Regions from separate parts of the Paenibacillus sp. FSL R5-0527 genome, predicted to be linked through region 4. Evidence: predicted binding sites of a transcription regulator. Region 4 holds the regulator's gene; each other region holds the start of a gene.
The links. The regulator Rex, encoded in region 4, represses fermentation and respiration genes when NADH is low (regulators of the CRP and FNR family bind a similar motif). The targets are predictions, from matches to a motif close to TTGTGAAATATTTCACAA.

Region 1 (4,955 bases), 4.2 Mb from region 4:
CGGCGCCAGCGGGTGACGGCGGCGGCTCTCCTTGTATCTTTGGACGAGAACCGAATCGGTGGCATCCAGAAACAGGATTTCGCACTGGATGGTGAAGTGGTTTTTAATGTAACCGAGCGACTCTTCAAGCGCCGTAAAAAATTCCCGCCCGCGCAAGTCGATCACAAGCGCTACCTTGGCGATTTTCCCTTTGGATTGCTCAATCAATTCGGCGAATTTGGGAATCAGTACCGGAGGCAGATTGTCTACGCAGAAAAAACCGAGATCCTCCAAACTCCGTACGGCAAGCGACTTCCCCGCACCCGACATGCCCGTAATAATGATCAGGTTGGCAACTGGACTCGTTTCAATATCCGGCATCGTTATTCCCTCCCGCAAATTCTCCATATCCTGAATTTGTTGAACTAAAGATTGTACGGATAGAGGCAGCCAGGTGAAATGTTCTTACGATCGCTGTTGTTCCCAGATTTCTATGGATTAACCAAATTCAAATTGGGTAGAAATCCGGTCACAAAGGCGAACACAGCATATGCTTCCGAAGCAGCTTTCTTGCAGAAAGCTTTCAGTTTCTTCAGAATCATTTCACCATGGTTCAATATTCTAAAATTTGTATTATTTAGAATATTGAACTCTCTTGCCTTGCACCGACTTATTTACTTAGTTCAACTTATATTATCGGCTTAATCATCAAATCCGCTTAAGAACGCAGGAACAGGCCGGCGGCGCCAACCATGCCGGCATCGTTCCCCAAGGTGGCCGGGACGATTCTCATGCCCCGCTGCACCGGTTCCGGCGTCAGCTTGGCGAACACGCTGCGGATTTCGTTAAACAGAATATCGCCCGCCTTGGACACCCCGCCGCCGATGATAAACAGCTCCGGATTAAGCACCACGGCCACCGCCGCCAGCGATTTGCCCAGATAGAAAGCGGCGCGGTTGACGATGCGGATCGCCGCTTCGTCGCCGGCCTTGGCCGCGTCAAACACGTCCTTGGCCATGATGTTCTCCACCTGCGCCAGCGAGGTGCGGTCGCCGCGGGCTACGGCATCCTTGGCCATGCGAATGATGCCGGTCGCCGAGGAGACCGTCTCCAGGCAGCCCATTTGGCCGCAGCCGCAGCCGATCGCTTCCAGGTCGGGAACGACCGACATATGACCCAGCTCGCCGGCCATGCCGGAGAAGCCTTGATAAATTTTACCGTCGATGATGATGCCGCCGCCGACGCCGGTTCCCAGCGTATAGCAGACGCAGTTGTCGACGCCTTTCCCCGCGCCGCCCCAGGCTTCGCCCAGCGCCGCCACGTTGGCGTCGTTGTCTATTTTGATCGGCTTGCCCAATCGCTGTTCCAAAATCTCGCGAATATGGAAATCTCTCAAACCTACATTCGGCGCCAGAATAATGATGCCTTCGCGGACGTTCGTAAACCCCGCGACCCCTGCGCCGACGCCGGCCACTTGATCCCAGGAGAACGGAGACTGCTCCACGACCAGCCGGACATAACGCTCAATGTTGTTTACGATCGTATCGGCGCCCTTTTCGGTTTCCGTCGGGCCTTCATAGGTATGAAGGAGCTGTCCTTCTTCATTGCAAATGCCGACTTTTATGGCCGTACCGCCCAGGTCGACACCAATGTAGATTTTTTCAGACATTTCACAAGCCACCTTTATCATCAATAATATGCTGCCAGAACAACGGGTACGCGCATGCCGCCCCGTAGTATACTCCTACGTACCAACTATAAGCGAACCCTCCCTTTCGGTCAAGTGAAGGCAAGAAACGCCAAAGCCCTGTCGAGACAAGGGATTCCGGTGTGACATTGCTCATGGAAACCGGGTGAACGCACTAAGAAAATTCCTCCCAAAAACATAAGTGCCAAAAATGTCGTTATTCCGCCGATATCCCCGTTCAAAGAGAAATAAAGGAAATTTGTGTCGCTATTTTTGAAGGCCGATGTTTCACCCTAACAAGAACCGGCCGATCCTCCACAAAAACGCAGGCCGCCTGCTCCACTCTAAGCAAAAAGCCCCGGCATTCGCGAAGGCGCGAACATCAGGGGCTTCACCGTCAAGCTATTTATGAACAAACCTTACCCGAGACGGGTCAGGACAAAATTCGTTTTTGCCCTTCCAAAGCGCGGATCGGGGCGATGTTTTGCGTAAACTCCAACGTGCCCAGGTAACGGCCGTCCTCGCTTCTCACCGCAAAATACCGGATATAGACGAACTTGTCTTTGACCGGAATCCAAAAATCCTCGACGTCCTTACGGCCGGCCTTGAAATCCTCCAGCAGCTGGTTGACCACATGCACGCTTTGCGGCGGATGGCAGTTCTGCACGGTGCGGCCGATCACGGCTTTGGTCCGGGCGAAGATGCGCTCTTTACCGTGGGAAAAGTACCGGACCACGTCGTTCTCGTCGATAAACGTCAGGTCAACCGGCAAATGATTCATCACCGCTTCCAGCTGCTCCATGGACAGGATACCGGTGTCGAATTTGACGTACCCTTGCGGCACGCCATGCCCCTGCTCCGCCAACACGCCGCCCTCCAGACCGCCTTCCCCGGCATCGCCGTCACCGGACTCCAGCGGTACCCTTTCCGGGACCCATTCCTGCTCGGGCGCCGTCAAACAATACCCGATCACATCGCTTTCCCGGGCGATTTTGACCCACTCGTCTTCGGTCAGCTTCTCCAGAGCCATCGGGAGCAAAATATTTTCTTCCTTAAAGATCATCTCATTTACTTCCGTGATGATCCGCTCCAGGTCGATGCAAACCGTTTCTTTATCGGCATCGGCGAACCCATTCTTATCGGCGCTTCCGCTGGCCAGCTTGGCTTTGGTTTCCTTGATCATGGCGCGGATGCCATCATCGACGCCCCACATCACCTTGGTCGGCCCGTAAATCCCGTACTTCTCAAGATAGGGGAACAGCAGATTTTCCTTGCGGCTGTAATGTTTGTCCAGGTCCAACAGCAGGTTTAAATCGTCCAGCAGCTTAAAAACGAGCTCCTCCTTATCCTCCTTCCGGAATTTATCGAGATGGAGCCGCAGCTTGAAATTGACCAGCCGTTCAACCTCGCGGTTTTCCAGCTTGAAGGTATGCACCGGGTGCCCGGGCTGCTCCTCCGGCTTCGCCGAACGGTGGATTTCCTCGATCGAGCCCTTGAAAATCGCCGTATGCACCGAGCAAAGGCGCTGCACTTCCGCCACCGGAATGCCTTCTTCCTCCATCAAAGCATGCTCCAACGCCGAAATTTCCGCGACCGTCACGTCACCGACCGCCACTTCAAACCGCGCTTTTACCTCATCCACGCTTTTCCCCTGATGCAGCTCTTTAATGATTTGCTTCAGCAGTTCCTGCCGGCGGCGCTGCTCCGGCTCGCCATCCCCCCGGTTCGCGCCGTATTCCCGGTTGTTGATCAACTCGCTCATCTCCGGTTCCTCCTCTTTTTTATTTAGATCAGCTTGGCTGTTTCAAATTTTAGTGATAAACATTCTCACAACTAAAAAGTAACACGAGGCCATACCGGGTCTTGTGATTCCGATCACAAACCCCAAGGGATTTCGCGCTGTTTCTTTTTCAAAGCGATTTTGACACAATAGAGACAGGAGGGGTTTTTGATGCCAAATGTCAATTTGTTATACATAGAAGACGATATCGAAATCGGAGAGTGGGTCAGCCAAAACCTGCGCGAGCGGGGCTTTAAAGTCACCTGGCTGACTAACGGGGAGGGGGCGGTGGAGCAAGCCGCGGACTGCCAGCTCGTCATTCTCGACGTAATGCTGCCGGGGCTCGACGGCTTCACCGTCGGCAGCCGGATCAAAGAACGGTTCCCGAACCTGCCGGTGCTGATGTTGTCCGCGCGCACCTCGATCGACGACAAGCTGCAGGGGCTGCGGTTCGCGGACGATTACTTGACCAAGCCGTTCCACCCGGACGAGCTGGCCGCCCGGATCGAGGTGCTGCTGCGCCGCAGCGGCAGCCCGGCCGAAGAAACGCTGCAGATCAAACATCTGCTCGTGTATGAAAAAGAAAACCGGATCATCAACGAGGACAACGGCGAAGAAATCGTTCTTACCGGCAAGCAGTTTCACATTTTCACCTACCTGCTGCGCCATCTCGGGCAGATTATGACCAAGGAACAAATTTACGAAGCCGTCTGGGGCGAGCCGTATTTCGATGGAGATAAAACGCTGATGGTCCATATCCGCCACCTGCGCGAGAAGCTGGAACGCGACCCGGCCAATCCCGAAGTCATCGAGACGATCCGCGGCATCGGCTACCGGGTGAGAGCATGAAGCTGCGCCCCGTCCGAAAATACCGGAAATCGCTGCTTACCGGTTACGTCCTGATCTTGATGATGGCGTTAGTTCTTATCCCCGTTCTCATTCCGATCAGCTTTCTCGCTTCCTGGGGCGTCAACATTTTGCTGTATCCCCCGCAAACCGGCGATGCCACGCGCCCCTATTACGGCAGGGGGCTTGATATTGAAACGGCCTGGCACAAGGAAGCGGCAGCGCTGCGGGATGCCGGCCCGGAGACGATCGACGCCCGGCTCAAAGCATGGAAAGGGCAGTATCCGGACGCCGCGCTGTATTGGGTGGATTCATCCGGAACAACCCGGCTGCAAGTCCCCAAGCAAGCAAATGTGCCGGCCAAGTGGACGCTGGAAGATACGATCGCCTTTATGAAAAAGCGGGTCAATGCCGACCCGTTTACCGTCGTGGCCTTTATTGGCGGGGACGAGCAGGCGAACCAGGGATTTATGGTGTTCGAACTCCCGCGCAGACTCATGACCAGGGACATTTCGGACCGGAACGACGGCCGGTTTTACGGCGTGTTCCTCGGCATCATGCTGGCCTGTTTCGTGCTGCTGTCGTATTTGTTTTTTCGCAATATCCGCAAAAGACTGCTGCGCCTGGAAGCCGGCATGACGCACCCCGGCCCCTCCGGGCTGC
Region 2 (4,955 bases), 4.0 Mb from region 4:
ACGAACAATGAAGATTTTAAACTCGCAGGCCATTCTAATGAAAGACAGGCATATCCCCTCCTTGATGCAATAGAAGCATATGCACAAGTAGAGTTTTTCTGCATTGACTAATATTGTTTGAAAAATACTAACCGCGAGCATAATGTTTCGTGGTTAGTATTTTATTTGAATAATTTGGACTATAAGGGTAAAATATACAATAGTTGAAGGGGTGAGATATATAATTGCGTGAGGTGAAAAATGAAAATAAAAAAAGTATGGCTTATAGTGCTATTTATCATAATTTTGATTTTTCTACTGTCTCAAATTAACTTCTTCAAAGAAAGTGTCGCAAAAGCTTCTTCATCAGTATATGTTAAGGTGAAATATCACAACCAAGATTTAAAATTCGAAAAAGTAGAGTATGATGCACATTTCGGAGAGTATTTTGTTACGTACAAAGAGAAAAACGGTCAATCTATTAGTTTTACTATGACACCTCGATATTTTCCAATCTATGTACTACATGATCCTTTAGATCAACCGATGTAACCCTCTTACTTTACACACTATAGCTGAGTGGATTTAGGATAATCCTGATCTGCCCAGCTTTTTTCATGTCAGTGTCGGTAGCATGAAGCATTCCGGCAATAATCAAAGAAAAAGCAAAAACCCCTGCGTCCCTGCCGCCTTGACGGCGGAGAGAAGCAGGAGCCTTTGCTTTTTAGTATCGGCGGCTATTTACCGGCCGCGCTGGCTCCGGCAATCCGTCCAAACGTGAAAATGTCCGTGATGGCGTTGCCGCCAAGCCGGTTACCCGCATGAACTCCGCCGGCAACCTCGCCGGCCGCGAATAAGCCGTCAATAGGCTTGCCTTCCGTATTCAATACCTGGGCCTTTTCGTTAATTTCCAGACCGCCCATCGTATGATGCACGGAGGGGGTTCTTGGCGCAGCAAAGAAAGGCGGTGTTTCGAGTTTTGCGCCAAAATTTTTCTTGCCGAACTCAGGATCAAGCTGATTTTCGACGTAAGTGTTGTATTTCTTCATTTCCGCCACAAAGACATCGGCCGGTACGCCCATTTGCTCGGCCAGTTCCTCCAGGGTATCCGCCATGATTATATTTTTGTTCGCAATCAGATCCTGATAATTGTCGCCCCATACATTTTTCCCGTTCAGATCCGGATTGCCCAGTGAGGTCATATCGCTGATGATGTAGAAGGTCTGATCCGTCTGCTCCAGGGCAGCGGCGGCCAAAACGTCTCTTTCGGCGTACTCGTTCACATACCGCTTGCCTTCCTTGTTGACGAAAATTTGCGTTTCCGCGCTGCCCCATACGCCGCCGGACAAAGCGCCCGTTCCCGGTTGACCGCTCGGCATCAGTTGGATAAAGCCCATGCCCCACAGATTCGCCCCGACTTCCTTACCCATCACAATCCCGTCGCCGGTAGCATTCGTCGTGTTGGTTGTTTTGATGTTTGCATCCAGAGCAGGCCAATAGTTATTGTATTCAACGACCATTTCAGGGTTGGCTCCGAAACCGCCGGTGGCCATGACCACGCCCTTTGAAGCCTTCAAGGTGACCGGAGTGCCGTCAGACTGCTCGGCGGTCACGCCCACAATTCTGCCATTCTCAACGATCAGCTTGGTGGCTTTCGTGTTCAGCATAATTTCTGCGCCAAGCTCTTTTGCGCTTTTTTCCATCGCGTTAATATACCCGGTTCCCAGCGGTTCGGTATTATGGTGGGTTCTGGGCCACAAGGCGCCAAGAACGGTACCGATCCCATCCTGGAACTTAGCTCCGTGGCTCTCCAGCCATTGGATCGTGCCGTAGCTATTGGTCGCCAGCGTTTTGACCAGTTCGAACTTGCCGGAGATTTCCTTACCGTCAAGATCCGTTCGCTTCCCGCCGATATAGGTGTGAATCATATGCAGTTCAGGCGAATCAAACAGCTTGGTGGTGTCCCCTTTGGCGAAGTATTCCTTGATCTGTTCCTTGAGCGTCTTGAGTGTATCGGCGTAATCGCCGAATTCTTTTTCATCGTAGGTCAGAATCTCTTTCAACTCATTGCTCAGCGCTTTCGTCATGGCCACTTTCGGCTGTCTAGCCGGGTCATAGGAATTGAACTCGCCTCCCGAACGAATCGTGTTCCCGCCAAGCGCAGGCGATTTTTCGATCAAAATCACCTTTGCCCCGTTCTCAGCGGCCGATACCGCAGCGGCCAGACCCGCTCCGCCCCCGCCGACAACCACGACTTCGGTTTCCTTGGTAATCGCTTCTTTGGCGGCCGCCTTCAGCGGTTCTTTGCTCTTCAATGCGTCGATGTCGGCCCCGGCCTTGGCCAAAGCGGCCGCGATCGCGTCAATCAAGCCGTTGCTGGATACGGATGCCCCCGATACGATATCTACCTTCAGACTCTGCCCCTCCACTACCTTCTGGGGAATGGTCTCAAAAACGGCATCACTTACCCCCTCCGTGTCCTTCTGCTCCAGCACCTTCACCGCTTGAATGGTGTTGGCATCCACCGTTACCTCCACTTTAATAACGCTATGTAGGCCTTGCGCTTCCCCCGTATATGTCCCCGGTGTGTAAAGCCCTTGGGTATCCGCCGCATCAGGCGCTGCTTCCTTATTACTGCCGCTGCATCCGATCACACCCATAATCAAAATAAATACCAGTGCCGCCAAAAATCCGGTTCTTACATACCTGCAACTTGGCTGTCTCATGTTATCTGCTCCTCTTCTGTAATTGTGCAAATTTTCACAATATAAGTGAAAAAAATTCGCGAATATTGCCGAAACAAATTCGCTTACATTAAATATAATACGCTTTCATTTCCATGTAGTTCCATGTTATTTCTCACATAGGGAGGGTTAAGGGACCGCCCCGATTGCCCCTTGCCCCCATTCCACCGCTAACGGGCAAACCGGGTAAAGCCAAAGCTCCCCAACGAAACAGCCGCCGGCTCTCCAGTCCGTGCGGCTGTTTCTTGTATCTTCTTATTTCACTTCACTCAAGTGCTCTTCCAAACGATCCCACGTTTCGGTGATGCCCTGCAGCATCCCCAGGAAGGACTCTCGTTTACTGAAATCGACGATCCACTCGGTCGTGTTCGTCAAACCATCAGCGGTTATTGGCAGAACGATCAAAAGCTCGGTCTTTCTTTTTGAAGATGAATAGATGATTCGTTCCTATCAGGCACTACAAATACAACTGGTTTCCGCGTGGCAAACAAGCAAAGTGCCGACGTACGGTAAACATGCTCGTCTGCAGGTGGTCTTTTTACCGCCTTACAGCCCAAACCTCGATCCGGTCGAAGGGCTATGGTTATGTCTCAAAGCCGATGTAGTTAACAACTTCTTTTTTGAAAAGTTCTATAAAATTAAACTTCATGTGTCTCAATTTATGAAGCGAATCAATAAGAATCCAATGGAAACGATCGATCGTCTACTTGTCAGGTTTTTGATCTTAGTTGCGGTTTATATAGTCTAAAAATATCTAAGTGTCCCATACAACAAAACAACCATTTTACCTCTGTCTCCAAAAATAAAAGTCGAGCAACGGTATTAGCGCTGCTCGCTGAGGGTTACAAAAAATATGAGATCTAAGATGAAGACATGATTCAAAGAAAGGCTAGATATTCTACTAAATGCAACCTGGAATTCCTGCTTGTATAGTATTCCATTCCTTTGTTGTTCTAACTGTTGTTGTCGTTACCTTAATAAGTCCCATGTTTCCAATTGATATCCACGAATCTACTTCAACCTTAGCTTTCAATTCAACTTTTTCGCCGTCACTAGTAACTTTAGCTCCAACATCTTTACTAGCTATTGTGAAAGTTGTTAATGGATTTTGATCGTTATCTATTACTTCAACGGTCGCATTATTTACAGAAGTAAATTTATTCCATGAGTAATTTGCAGCTACTTCATAAGATAATTCAAACGATCCACCAAGATTAGTTGTATAATATAACATTTTTAATCCAGAACAAAAATCAGACGGAGCTATTTCATTAAGGTTTTCTGTTGGTGTAACTTCAAGGTTTTCTGTTGATGTAACTTCTTTGGGAGCTTGTTTTAATTGATTAAGGGCTTGTTGCAATTCCCCGACAGTAACAGTAACGGAATCATCTGAAAAAGCATCAGCTTTTTCTAGATTTCTAGGATCTAATCCTAGATATTCAATAACTTGGTTTACATTCTCTTCAGTTACAATTGTGTCCGGTGATAGTGCTCCGCTTGCGCTCGCCGGTGCACCAACCGGTAAAATTAGAGCGATAGATAGACATAGAGCGGCACATAAACTAGTAACTTTTTTTCTTACCATTCTATTACCTCCTTTTTTTACCACATTACCACACTATATACATATTTTCCAGTATATTTTTAGTTTTTTATTGTGAAAAAATTGTGATAGACGTTTGGATTGCAGCGGATTAACAATGTAATGACTATACTCCTCTCGCTTCAAATACGTCACCAAGCCACGATGATAATACTCCGTCGCCTCCAACACGACAGCCTGGTACTGGCTTAAAAGTGGATGTTATGTATATAATTATAAATAAAAAGGAGGCGCTGTATCTAAATGGAATCTATAGAAACAGGACTAAAACTATTTGTGTTAATAATAGTTATTTCACTACTCTTTGCTTTGGTAGGTTTTCTAGTCAAAAAATATCTAAGTGACTTCTTTGATAAAATAATAGTAAAAATATTTTCTTCAATTAAAAAAATTTTCAGAAAAACGGACTGACCTTATTGTAGGAGTTTCCGACGGTATTCGTTTCGGTAACATAACCACGCGCTACTACAGAAAAGATGGAAACGAATGTTATCCATCTGAAGATAGTATTAAAGGGACTTAAAGATTACGATTCCCTTTCCCGTTCGTCTTCTGAAAATGCAGCAAGTAAGTATTGTCATTGACGCTTTAAAAGCTTAGATAATAAAACAGCATATTTTTCATTAAGG
Region 3 (4,955 bases), 5.0 Mb from region 4:
CGGTCAGCTCGCCCATTTGCCAGGCGATTTGCGCCGTCGGCGGATACGGGCGGCCGTCAGGTCCCATAAATACCGCGCTGTCGCCGACCACAAACACGTCCGGATGGGAAACGGACTGCAAGAATTGGTTGACCGAAGCGCGTCCGCGGTTCACTTCCAGGCCGGACTCGCCCACGAGCGGATTGCCTTGCACGCCGCCTGTCCAGACGAAAGTGTTGGCCACGATTTTTTGGCCGTCCTTCAAATCGATTACATTGCCCGCGACATTCGTCACCGGCAACCCGGTCAAAAATTTCACGCCGCGTTTCTCCAGGCTCGCCGTCGCGCGTTCGATCAAAGAATCCGGCAACACCGGCAAAATCTTCGGCCCCGCTTCCACGAGCAGCAGTTTGATCGCCTCGCGGTCCACGCCGTATTTCTTCGTCAGCTTCGGCAGCTGGTCGGCGATTTCCCCAACCAGCTCGACGCCGGTCAAACCGCCGCCGCCGATCAGGATCGTGGCGTCCGCTTCATTGCCGGACTTGGCATACTCGCTGATCCGCTCCTCGATATGCTTGTAAATCGCGTTGGCGTCGTAGGCCGATTTCAGCACCATGCTGTGCTCCTCCAGACCCGGGATGCCGAAGTAGGCCGTTTTGCTGCCAAGCCCGACCACCAGCGCGTCATAAGTCAGGGTCGAACCGTCGGAAAGCTTAATTTCTTTATTATCCACCGAAAAGCTCTTGACCGTGGCGATACGCAGATCGATGTCTTTTCCTTTAAACAGCTTATCCAGCGGCAGCGCCACCGCCCGTTCGGAAATGCTGCCGGCAGCCAGACGATGCAGCTCCGTAATGATCTGATGCGTCGGATATTGGTTAACGACCGTCACCTGCGCTTCCGATCTGTCCATATATTTGCGAACGGTCAAAGCGCTAAGCACGCCGCCGTAACCGGCACCTAAAATTACAATTTCTTTTGCCATGGTTATTATCCTCCGTTATTTTTGTTGACTGTCGCGTGCGCCAGAGACTTGAAGATAAGCATTCACAAAGCGAAACAGCTTTTGCGCCTGCGGATCCTTAAGCATTCTAAGCAGACCGAACAAGCCGATTACCTCCTGGCTCTCTTCAGCCCGATCTCTGGCTTCGATGACGTTGGCGGCTACTTTCTTCACCGTGCCCACCACCGGTCCGGCCACCTCCGCGAAACCGCCGACCATGTCGTTTTTCAGCACTTCGTCCGTCGACAGTGATTTGAAAAAATCATACGATTTGGTCAGCGCGCCGACCATTTCCGTTAATTTAGGAAGCTGCTCTACCAGCACGCTCAAGGATTCCTGAACTTCCGGCTTCAACAGCTGCTCCAGAAGTTCACGCTCCTGCTGCCCGGCAGACAAGGCGCCGCCTTGCTCCGTCTTCGTTTCGGCAATTGTTTCTGACATTTCCGATTCTCCTTTGCAATAGATCTTAAGTACTTGCTTGTTCCTTAGTGTTCCAACCTTCTCTTACTCCAACCATTTTTGGTTAGTGAAAAAAGGCACATCTCAACCTGCAACAATCCCAATAAATTGTACCACATTTTCTACAAAAAAGGACCATGAAAGTGATTATTTTCACGGTCCTTAATTATTAAAAATTTTTCGGTTCGCTTAGGATATATAACCCAGCGCCTGGGGCGAAAGCTCCTTCAGGAACTCATAAAACAGCTTCTCCGTCGGCGCCATTTCGCGCCCCGCCGGAACGATGACCCCGACATCCCGGGTGACCTGCGGTTCATTGATCGGCACCGTCACAATCGTCGGCGGAATCTGCTCGCTTAAGGCGATTTCCGGCAGCAGCGTCAGGCCAAGGCCCGCGGAAACCAGCCCTTTGATGGCATCCAGATCGTCCCCTTCAAAAGCGACCTTGGGCTGAAACCCCAAATTGGCGCAAGCCCTCACCACGATATCGCGCAGGATGAAACCTTTGGGAAACAAGACAAACACATCGTTTTTCAAATCGCTTAGTTTCAAAGAGGGCTGGTCGGCCATAGAGTGTCCGGCGGGAAGGAGCGCCACGAATTTTTCCCGGAACAAAATCTCGCCGTTGATTTGCGGTTCCTGCTGCGGCACCGGCCCCATCACCGCCAGGTTGATCTCCCCTTCGACGACCCAGTCCATCAATTCTTTGTACGAGCCGTGCTGCAGTTGAAAATGGACATACGGGTACTTTTTGCGGAAAGCCGAAACGACCGCCGGAACCATCCGCGCCGCCAAGCTGCTGGGGAAGCCGATCCGCACGGTCCCCCGCTCGGGATCCAAATATTCTTCGATCTCCTGACGGGCATGGTCGATGACTTTCATCAGCTGCTCCATCTGGTTTAAAAACTGCCGGCCGATCGGCGTCAGCTTGACTTTGCGCCCTTCATGAATAAACAAGTCCACGCCCAGCTCCGCTTCCAGCTTGAAAATTTGCCGGCTTACCGCCGATTGCGAAACGTGCAGAGCGTAGGATGCCTCAGTCACATGCTCAAGTTTGGCCACTTCGATGAAATATTGGATTTGCCTCAGTTCCATGCCACACCCTCCCTATTCCAGACGCCTCAGAAAAACCGGATTCACCTGTTTCGTGAAAAAGCCTTCTCCTAAGCCGTCAGCAGCCTTTGGCGCACTTGCCCGCAGCAAGCGATGCTCTACCGCCGGCAGGCCATTTAAATGGCTCCACCATTAAATCATTAAACTATTAAACCATTAGATTATTAACCCATTAAATCCCTTACATTCCGTGTAAATATATTAATCTCCATTATATAAGGGAAGCGACCGAAACGGAAGCATAGACTTCAGGAAAAAGCGCTGGAAACATAAGAAAATACCTGCATAATTTGCAGGCACTAGGACCAGGCTGCCGGAAAACGCCAGCGGAATGCGGCGGGGTGCCGCGAATGCTGCGAACTTCAACGGAATGTTGCGGGACGCGGCGAACTTCAGCGGGATTATACGGAATGCTGCGGAACTTCGGTTGGATTCCAGCCAAATCCAGCGAGTTTCAGCGGAATGCGGTTGAATGCGGCGAAATTTCGGTGACTTTAGCGAAACTCAACAAACTCCGGCGGACTCTAGCGAACTCGGTGAACTCCAACAGAAACCATAAGAGCAAAAAATGACGTTATTCCGGCGATATCGATCAATTTGAAAAAAATAAAGGCAATTTATGCCGCTATTTTCTCGAATCGTGAAGAAATATCCCCGTTTCGCACCATTCATAAGAAAATAAGGACAAAGAATGCCGCTAATGGGATGGATATGCCGGGGGGGCAGGAGAATAAGAACAAAAAGTGACGTTATTTGAAGGCCGACGGTCCTCGTCATTCCGGAAGCCGGCTGCTGTCAAACATACTTCCCAAGCCGAGCTGTTTTAGCTAGCTCAAAACTAAAAACGGCGCTTGACGATCAGAAAGACGCGGCCTCTCGGGCGAGCCGTCATTCTTACGGTTGCCAGCGCCGTTATTTCGGCATAATGTGACCAAAACAAAATTTAACGGTTGCCATAAAGCTAATTTTTGCTTTTTTCCGCGGATTCGAGCCTTTTTCACCCAAGTAAGCGCCGTTGCAACCGTTAGAAATTGAAACCCCCGCTTTTCAGCTAAATAACGGCTATCACAACCGTTAGCGAAAGACCCAAGCCCCCGGATGCCGAACCCGCTAACTCCAATAACGAATGAATCGAATGAAGTGGTAAGCAGCCGGTCTTGCCATTGCTACATCCGGTATTTGATGCTGCCGCCGGAGTCCCTCGACATACAGCCTATAACCGCTGCCAAGCCGTTAATCCGGCCGGTCCAAGCGGTATAGATTGCGGTAGCGCGGTTCAGACTTCATCAGTTCGGCGTGGGTGCCCCGCATCAGGATGCGGCCATGCTCCATAAAAATAATCTCGTCCATCTTCTCCGCGCCGACCAGATGGTGCGTCACCCAGATGAGCGTTTTGCCCTGCGTCGTGCGGAAGATCGTCGCCAGCAGCTCACGCTCCGTGCGCGGATCGAGCCCTACGGTCGGCTCATCGAGGATGAGCACGGGCGTGTCCTGCAGCAAGATCCGCGCCAGCGCCACGCGCTGCCGTTCGCCGCCGGAGAAACGCTGGCCCGTTTCGCGCATCGGCGTGTTCAGGCCCTCCGGCAGCGCCGAGATCAGCGGGCCCAGCTGCGCAGCTTGCGCGGCCCGGCGGATCTCCTCGTCCGCAGCCTCCGGCCGGGCGAGCCTGATGTTGTTCGCCACCGTCGTGTCGAACAGATGCGGGCTCTGATTCAGAACGGACACGTACTCCGGCATCCGTTCGCCTAAGGCCGCGGCGGGGACGCCGTTAAACGTCACCGTTCCATCGCTTGGGGCAAGCGCCCCCTGGATCAGCTTCAGCAGCGTCGACTTGCCCGCGCCGCTGCGGCCGATCACGGCAACCCGCTTGCCCTGCGGGATGTCCAGCGACACACCGTCCACGGAAATGGCGCCGCCCGCCGCATACGCGAAGCGCACGCCCTGCAGCCGAATGTGGACGGCTTGAGCAGCCTCCGGGGCCGTGGCGCGGGATCCCCCGCTCCCGCTGGCAACGCCCGTTCCGCCAGCGTCCTGCCGCTGCTCACCGCCGGAGTGCTCGATCCGCGCCAGCCGCGCCAACGACACGCCGTACTGCGGGATACGCTCCACCGCGTCCGAGACGGGCAAAAACGCATCCGCCAGCGGGAACACGATCAGCACGAACGCGGCGATCAGCGTGGCGTCGATCTGCCCGGCCGCGGCCTGCCCGCCGGCCCAGTACACCATCGAGACGACGGCGAGGCCGACGACCGACTGGCCGAACAGGCTCCGCCAGCGCGCCCATGCCCGCAGCTTGCGGTCTTTGCGGGCCACGGCCGCCTCATCCCGCTCGTACGAGGCCAGGAATTCGTCCGCCCGGCCGCTGATCACCCAATCGCCGATGCCCATGACGGCGTCGGTC
Region 4 (4,955 bases):
ATTTCGTATATCAAATCCACAAATAAGAGTATATCACATGATCTATCAAATATCGAAAAAAAGTATGGCTATATTTTAAATTTTAAATGGGTAGACTGCTACATATTCTCAAGCAGAAGCGGCAACTCGCCCAGATGGTCGGCGAGCCAAATCATTTCTTGCAATATTGCATGGCCACGAACTTCTCCCCACACTCGGACTCCAGCATGATTTGGTCTTGGTATGTAAAAAGCTTAGGACAGGCGATACCTTGGCGGAATAATCTGATTTGTTCGGAAAGCGCCGTAGAAAGCTGACTTGGATTGTACAGCCGGTACCTCTCCTTATTGTATTGTTTTAGCACGTATTCTCCGAATCCGTTTCAACTTTCCACTTTAAATTAAGCCAGCCGCGTTTGATTGGGGTTGCTATATTGCAAAAAAACGGCCTCCACGTCCAAATTGCTGAACATAGAAACCGTATGCTTCAAATCTCCTATTCGGTTCACTTCATGGCGGATCAGCGGTTCGGAAGCGTAAATACATCGTTCAACGCCTCACCGGTGCCAAAATCGTAAAAACGGTAGTAGTGGTGATCCTTTTGTTTATAAAACAGCTGCCACACCAGCCGTTCATTGTAGATGCCGGGCACCAGCCTGACGATAGTGATCCCGGGCAGGCTTTCGTTAATGATCGTCCGCACCCGGGTCTCCGACACACCTTCCGAGAGCAGCCGCACCACGGGTTCATGACCTTCCCGGAGCCATACCATCATCTCCCGGCCTGACCCGTCTTTGCCATGGACCACCCAGCACACATCGTCCCACACCGATTTCCACACTTTATCGCCCTGGACCAGGTCCGTCTCCTGTTTCGCCTGCTCAATCACTGCATTTTCGCTTGCCCAGGTATCCTGAAGAACGTAGATATAAAAACGGTGAAGGGCAAAAAGCACGATCACTAAAATCAGCAGCGAAAGCAGGAGCCACTTGGTTCTCTTTCTCAACCTTCTCTTCCTTTCCCCTGTAGCCAGTCGTCTAAACCTACATTCGCGCACATTCGCACAGTCGCAGAAAAATAACGTTAATTCCGGTCGTTATTCGGCCGTTTTTCCTCCGCATCGTTAAAATAACGGCTATTTTAGTTCTTATTTTCCCCGAGGACGGGCGATATCGTCAATATCACGGCCAATGCCGGGAAATAGCGACAAAAAAGTCCCTTATTGCGGCGGAAACCTCTTCAAATCCGAAAATAACGCCCTTTTTTACCGCTAAATCGCCGTAATTACAGGCACAGCCACAGGTGCAGCCACGAACATGACACGTTCACGTTTACGTCCACGGCCACGGCCGCAGCTGCAACCGCACGCGCCATTCAAAAAGCAGCAAGCAATCAGTGCCAAGCCTCCAGGCCCCTACCGGGCCAGCAGCCCTTCGAAGGCCGCTTGCGCCTCGCGCCGGATACGCTCCTCGTCGAGGGTGAGGCAAGCCCCGTGTTTGACCACCTGCTCGCCGTTAACCCACACATGCTCTACATCTTTGGAGCCGGCCGAATAGACGACATGGGAAACGTAATCCGTCTTCGGCACGAAATGGGCCTGTTCCGTATTCAGCGCGATAAAATCCGCCTTCATGCCGGCCGCGAGTTTCCCCGTATTCGCCAAGTACACCGACTTCGCCCCGTATTCCGTGCCCATTTTGAGGGCCTCCAGCGCCGGAACGGCGGTAGGATCGCCGGAAACGCCTTTGTGGATCAATGCGGCGAGGCGGACCTCCTCGAGCATATCGAGGTTGTTGTTGCTGGCGGCGCCGTCCGTTCCAAGCGAAACGACCACGCCTTTGCCAAGCAGTGCCGGCACCCGCGCCACGCCGCTGGCCAGCTTCAGGTTGCTGCCGGGATTGTGCGACACCGCCACGTTATGGGCCGCCAAAATATCGATCTCCTCATCGGTCAAATGCACGGCGTGAGCAAGCAGCGACGGACGGGAGAACATCCCGAGGTTCAGCAAATGCTGAACGGGTCTGACTCCGTAATCGTTCACGTTTTGCTCCACTTCCGCCCGCGTCTCCGACATATGCGTATGCATCGGCAGATCCAGATCATGAGCCGCTTGTACGAATTTCTCGAAAAATTCCGGCGGACAGGTGTACGGCCCGTGCGGCGAAATCATCGCCGTGATTCGGCCGTCCGCCCGGCCGTGCCAATTTTTCGCAAACGCGATCGCTTCGTTCAGCTTCTGCTGCTGCACGTCCGGCGGGCACAACCCGATGACGCCGCGCATCAGCACGGCGCGGATGCCCGACTCCTGAACCACTTTGGCCACTTCATCCATATGGTCGTACATGTCCAGGAACGTGGTCGTTCCGCCTTTCAGCATCTCCAGCACGGACAACGCCGTCCCGGCGTACACATCGCCGGCGGTGAACTTGGCTTCCATCGGCCACATTTTTTCCTGAAGCCAGGTCTGCAGCACCATGTCGTCGCCGTATCCGCGCAGCAGCGACATCGCCGCGTGGCCGTGCGTGTTGATCAGCCCCGGCATGAACAGCAGCCCTTTTCCGTCGAAGGTTTCCGCGTCTTCCGCCCCTTCAGGAAGCTGCTCGCCGATATAGGAAATCGTGTCGCCCTCAACGAGCATATAGCCCTGTACAATGGAACGATCTTGTTCGAACACGACAAAGGTTCCGTTCTTGATTAACCATTTACGACTCATGGGCAGGTTGTTCCTTTCCGCTTCCGTCATTCAAGTAATAAGCCAGACTGAGCAAATCGGTCGTGAAATCGGCGGCATGGATGCGGACTTCCGGAGGCACCTTCAAAATCGTCGGAGCGAAGTTCAGAATGGCCCCGATTCCCGCCGCCACCAATTGATCCGCCACGCGCTGCGCTTCGTAATCCGGGACGGTAATGATCCCGATCCGGACATTTTTCTCCCGCACCGTTTCCGTCAGCTCTTCGATCGGCTGGATCGTGATGTTGTTGATTTGCGTGCCGATCTTGGCCGGAGAGGCGTCGAACACCGCCACGATTTTCATGTTGTCTTTCAAATAAGCGTTGTAATTCGAAAGCGCCTGCCCCAAATTACCGGCGCCGACCAGCGCAACGTTGATCTGCTGGTCCAAGTTGAGGATTTGCTGGATTTTCTCGATCAAATACGCGACATCGTAGCCGATGCCCTTTCGCCCGAAATCGCCGAAGTAGGCCAGATCCTTGCGGATCTGGGCCGGGTTGAGGTCCAGCTTCTGGCCGAGCTCCTGCGAGGACACCGTAGGCACTTCGCGCCGGCTCAGCTCGTTGAGGAACCGCAAATACACCGGCAGCCGGCGGACGACGGCATCGGAAATTTTTTCGGATTTCATACGTTTATCCCCCTATTCTGACGCGGACTTAGAGACGTTTTCGTCTCCCGGATTTAACCATTCCGATATGCGCGGAACCATCTGAGTGAGCGGCATATGCTCCATCTTCGGCCCGGGCAGTGAATATAAAAAGTATTTCCCGTAGTAAGACTCCAAGATGCGGGTATCGTAAACAACCACGATCCCCCGGTCCTGCGAGGAGCGGACGAGCCTGCCGAATCCCTGCTTGAAGCGGATGACCGCCTGGGGCACGGACAGTTTCATGAAAGGATTTTTCTTCTCCTTCTGCAGCCGTTCGCTTTTCGCTTCCACCAGCGGATGGTTGGGAGGCTGGAAGGGCAGGCGGACGATCGCCAGGCTCGTCAACGCTTCGCCCGGAATGTCCACGCCTTCCCAGAAGCTGCTCGTCCCCAGCAGCACTGACGCCGCCTGGCCCTGAAAGCGCCGGGTCAGCTTGCTGCGGCTGCCGCTGTCCATCCCCTGGCCGATGACCGTGATTCCTTGCGCCGACAATAGCTCCTTCAACGGCTCGTAAACCTGCCGCAGCATCCGGTACGATGTGAACAGCACCAGCATACGGCCTTGCGTCGCAACCGCGGTATCGGCGAGCGAACGCACCAGCGTGCTGACGAAATGGTCGTCGCCCACGCTCCCCTTCACGCTCGGAAAATCGCGCGGGATGACGAGCAGAGCCTGGCTGCGGTAATCAAACGGCGACGGCAGCATCGCCGTGTTCAGCCGTCCTTCCCCGGCCGCTTCCGTCAGTCCCAGCTGTTCGATCATATACTGGAACGACTTGTCGACCGACAGCGTCGCCGAGGTCATCACCACGCTTTTTTTTCTGTCGAAAAAGTATTCCTTCAATTGCGCGCTAACGTCGATCGGAACGGCATACATCTGCAGGGAGCGGCTGCGGAAATTCCCGTTCGCTTCCATCCAGTACACCGTCTCCTCGCTCTCCAGCTTCATGAAGAAACGCAGGGCCTCCCGCTCGTTGGCCAAATCCTTGAATAACCCGTTGATGTCGGTCAGGAGGCTTTCGGAACCGTAATCCTCCTGCTCTTCCCGGATTTGCGCCAGCATCCGGTCGCCTTTGCGGAGCACGTCCCCTAGCGCAACGTAAATCTGGTTCTCCAGCGCCGACAGCTTATCCCATTCCTGCGGTTTCTTTAGCGGAAGCAGGCGGTAAACGAATTGGCCCGGATCGCCGGGCGCGGCGTCGCTCCGTTCCGGCATCAGGGCAAACAGCAGCTCGCTGAGCTTGTCCCAGCTTTCCTTCACATCGATCAGCGTCGGGTACATTTCGTCGATGACCCGGCACCATTCGCCCGTTTTTTCGCCCCCCGCCGCCTGCAAAGCGATGCGGAGATTCGGCAGCTGGCCGGTCTTGCTGTCTTTAAACAGCCGGGTGAGCGTATGAATGACGGTAAAATACTTCATATGAATGCCCAGGTGTTTCCCCGCCACATCCTCCAAATGATGGGCCTCGTCGATGACCAGGCGCTCGTATCCCGGCAGCAGCTGATGCCCGGCCTGGATATCGGTAAACAGCTTGGAGTGGTTCGTAATGACCACATCGGCGACCCCGGCTTCATGTTTGGCCCGATGATAGAAGCAT

Region 1: the regulator Rex is predicted to act here: its motif matches at 3,530-3,547, upstream of NYE69_RS03990 (DUF438 domain-containing protein).
Region 2: the regulator Rex is predicted to act here: its motif matches at 2,728-2,745, upstream of NYE69_RS04820 (flavocytochrome c).
Region 3: the regulator Rex is predicted to act here: its motif matches at 1,507-1,524, upstream of NYE69_RS00315 (DUF1641 domain-containing protein).

The regions. Positions count from the first base shown of each region.
Region 1 is NZ_JBBOYI010000001.1:866,485-871,439, reverse strand. It holds gene rapZ (RNase adapter RapZ) at 1-360, opposite strand, end outside; gene NYE69_RS03995 (ROK family glucokinase) at 698-1,648, opposite strand; gene NYE69_RS03990 (DUF438 domain-containing protein) at 2,100-3,428, opposite strand; gene NYE69_RS03985 (response regulator transcription factor) at 3,618-4,295, shown strand; gene NYE69_RS03980 (sensor histidine kinase) at 4,292-4,955, shown strand, end outside.
Region 2 is NZ_JBBOYI010000001.1:1,050,667-1,055,621, reverse strand. It holds gene NYE69_RS04830 (amidase domain-containing protein) at 1-111, shown strand, start outside; gene NYE69_RS04825 (hypothetical protein) at 241-531, shown strand; gene NYE69_RS04820 (flavocytochrome c) at 717-2,705, opposite strand; gene NYE69_RS04815 (hypothetical protein) at 2,979-3,128, opposite strand; gene NYE69_RS04810 (transposase) at 3,160-3,471, shown strand; gene NYE69_RS04805 (hypothetical protein) at 3,625-4,308, opposite strand; gene NYE69_RS04800 (hypothetical protein) at 4,570-4,737, shown strand.
Region 3 is NZ_JBBOYI010000001.1:69,772-74,726, forward strand. It holds gene NYE69_RS00310 (NAD(P)/FAD-dependent oxidoreductase) at 1-964, opposite strand, end outside; gene NYE69_RS00315 (DUF1641 domain-containing protein) at 980-1,423, opposite strand; gene NYE69_RS00320 (LysR family transcriptional regulator) at 1,631-2,536, opposite strand; gene cydC (thiol reductant ABC exporter subunit CydC) at 3,788-4,955, opposite strand, start outside.
Region 4 is NZ_JBBOYI010000001.1:5,078,510-5,083,464, forward strand. It holds gene NYE69_RS22405 (cell wall elongation regulator TseB-like domain-containing protein) at 499-984, opposite strand; gene NYE69_RS22410 (amidohydrolase) at 1,393-2,691, opposite strand; gene NYE69_RS22415 (redox-sensing transcriptional repressor Rex) at 2,681-3,337, opposite strand; gene dinG (ATP-dependent DNA helicase DinG) at 3,350-4,955, opposite strand, start outside.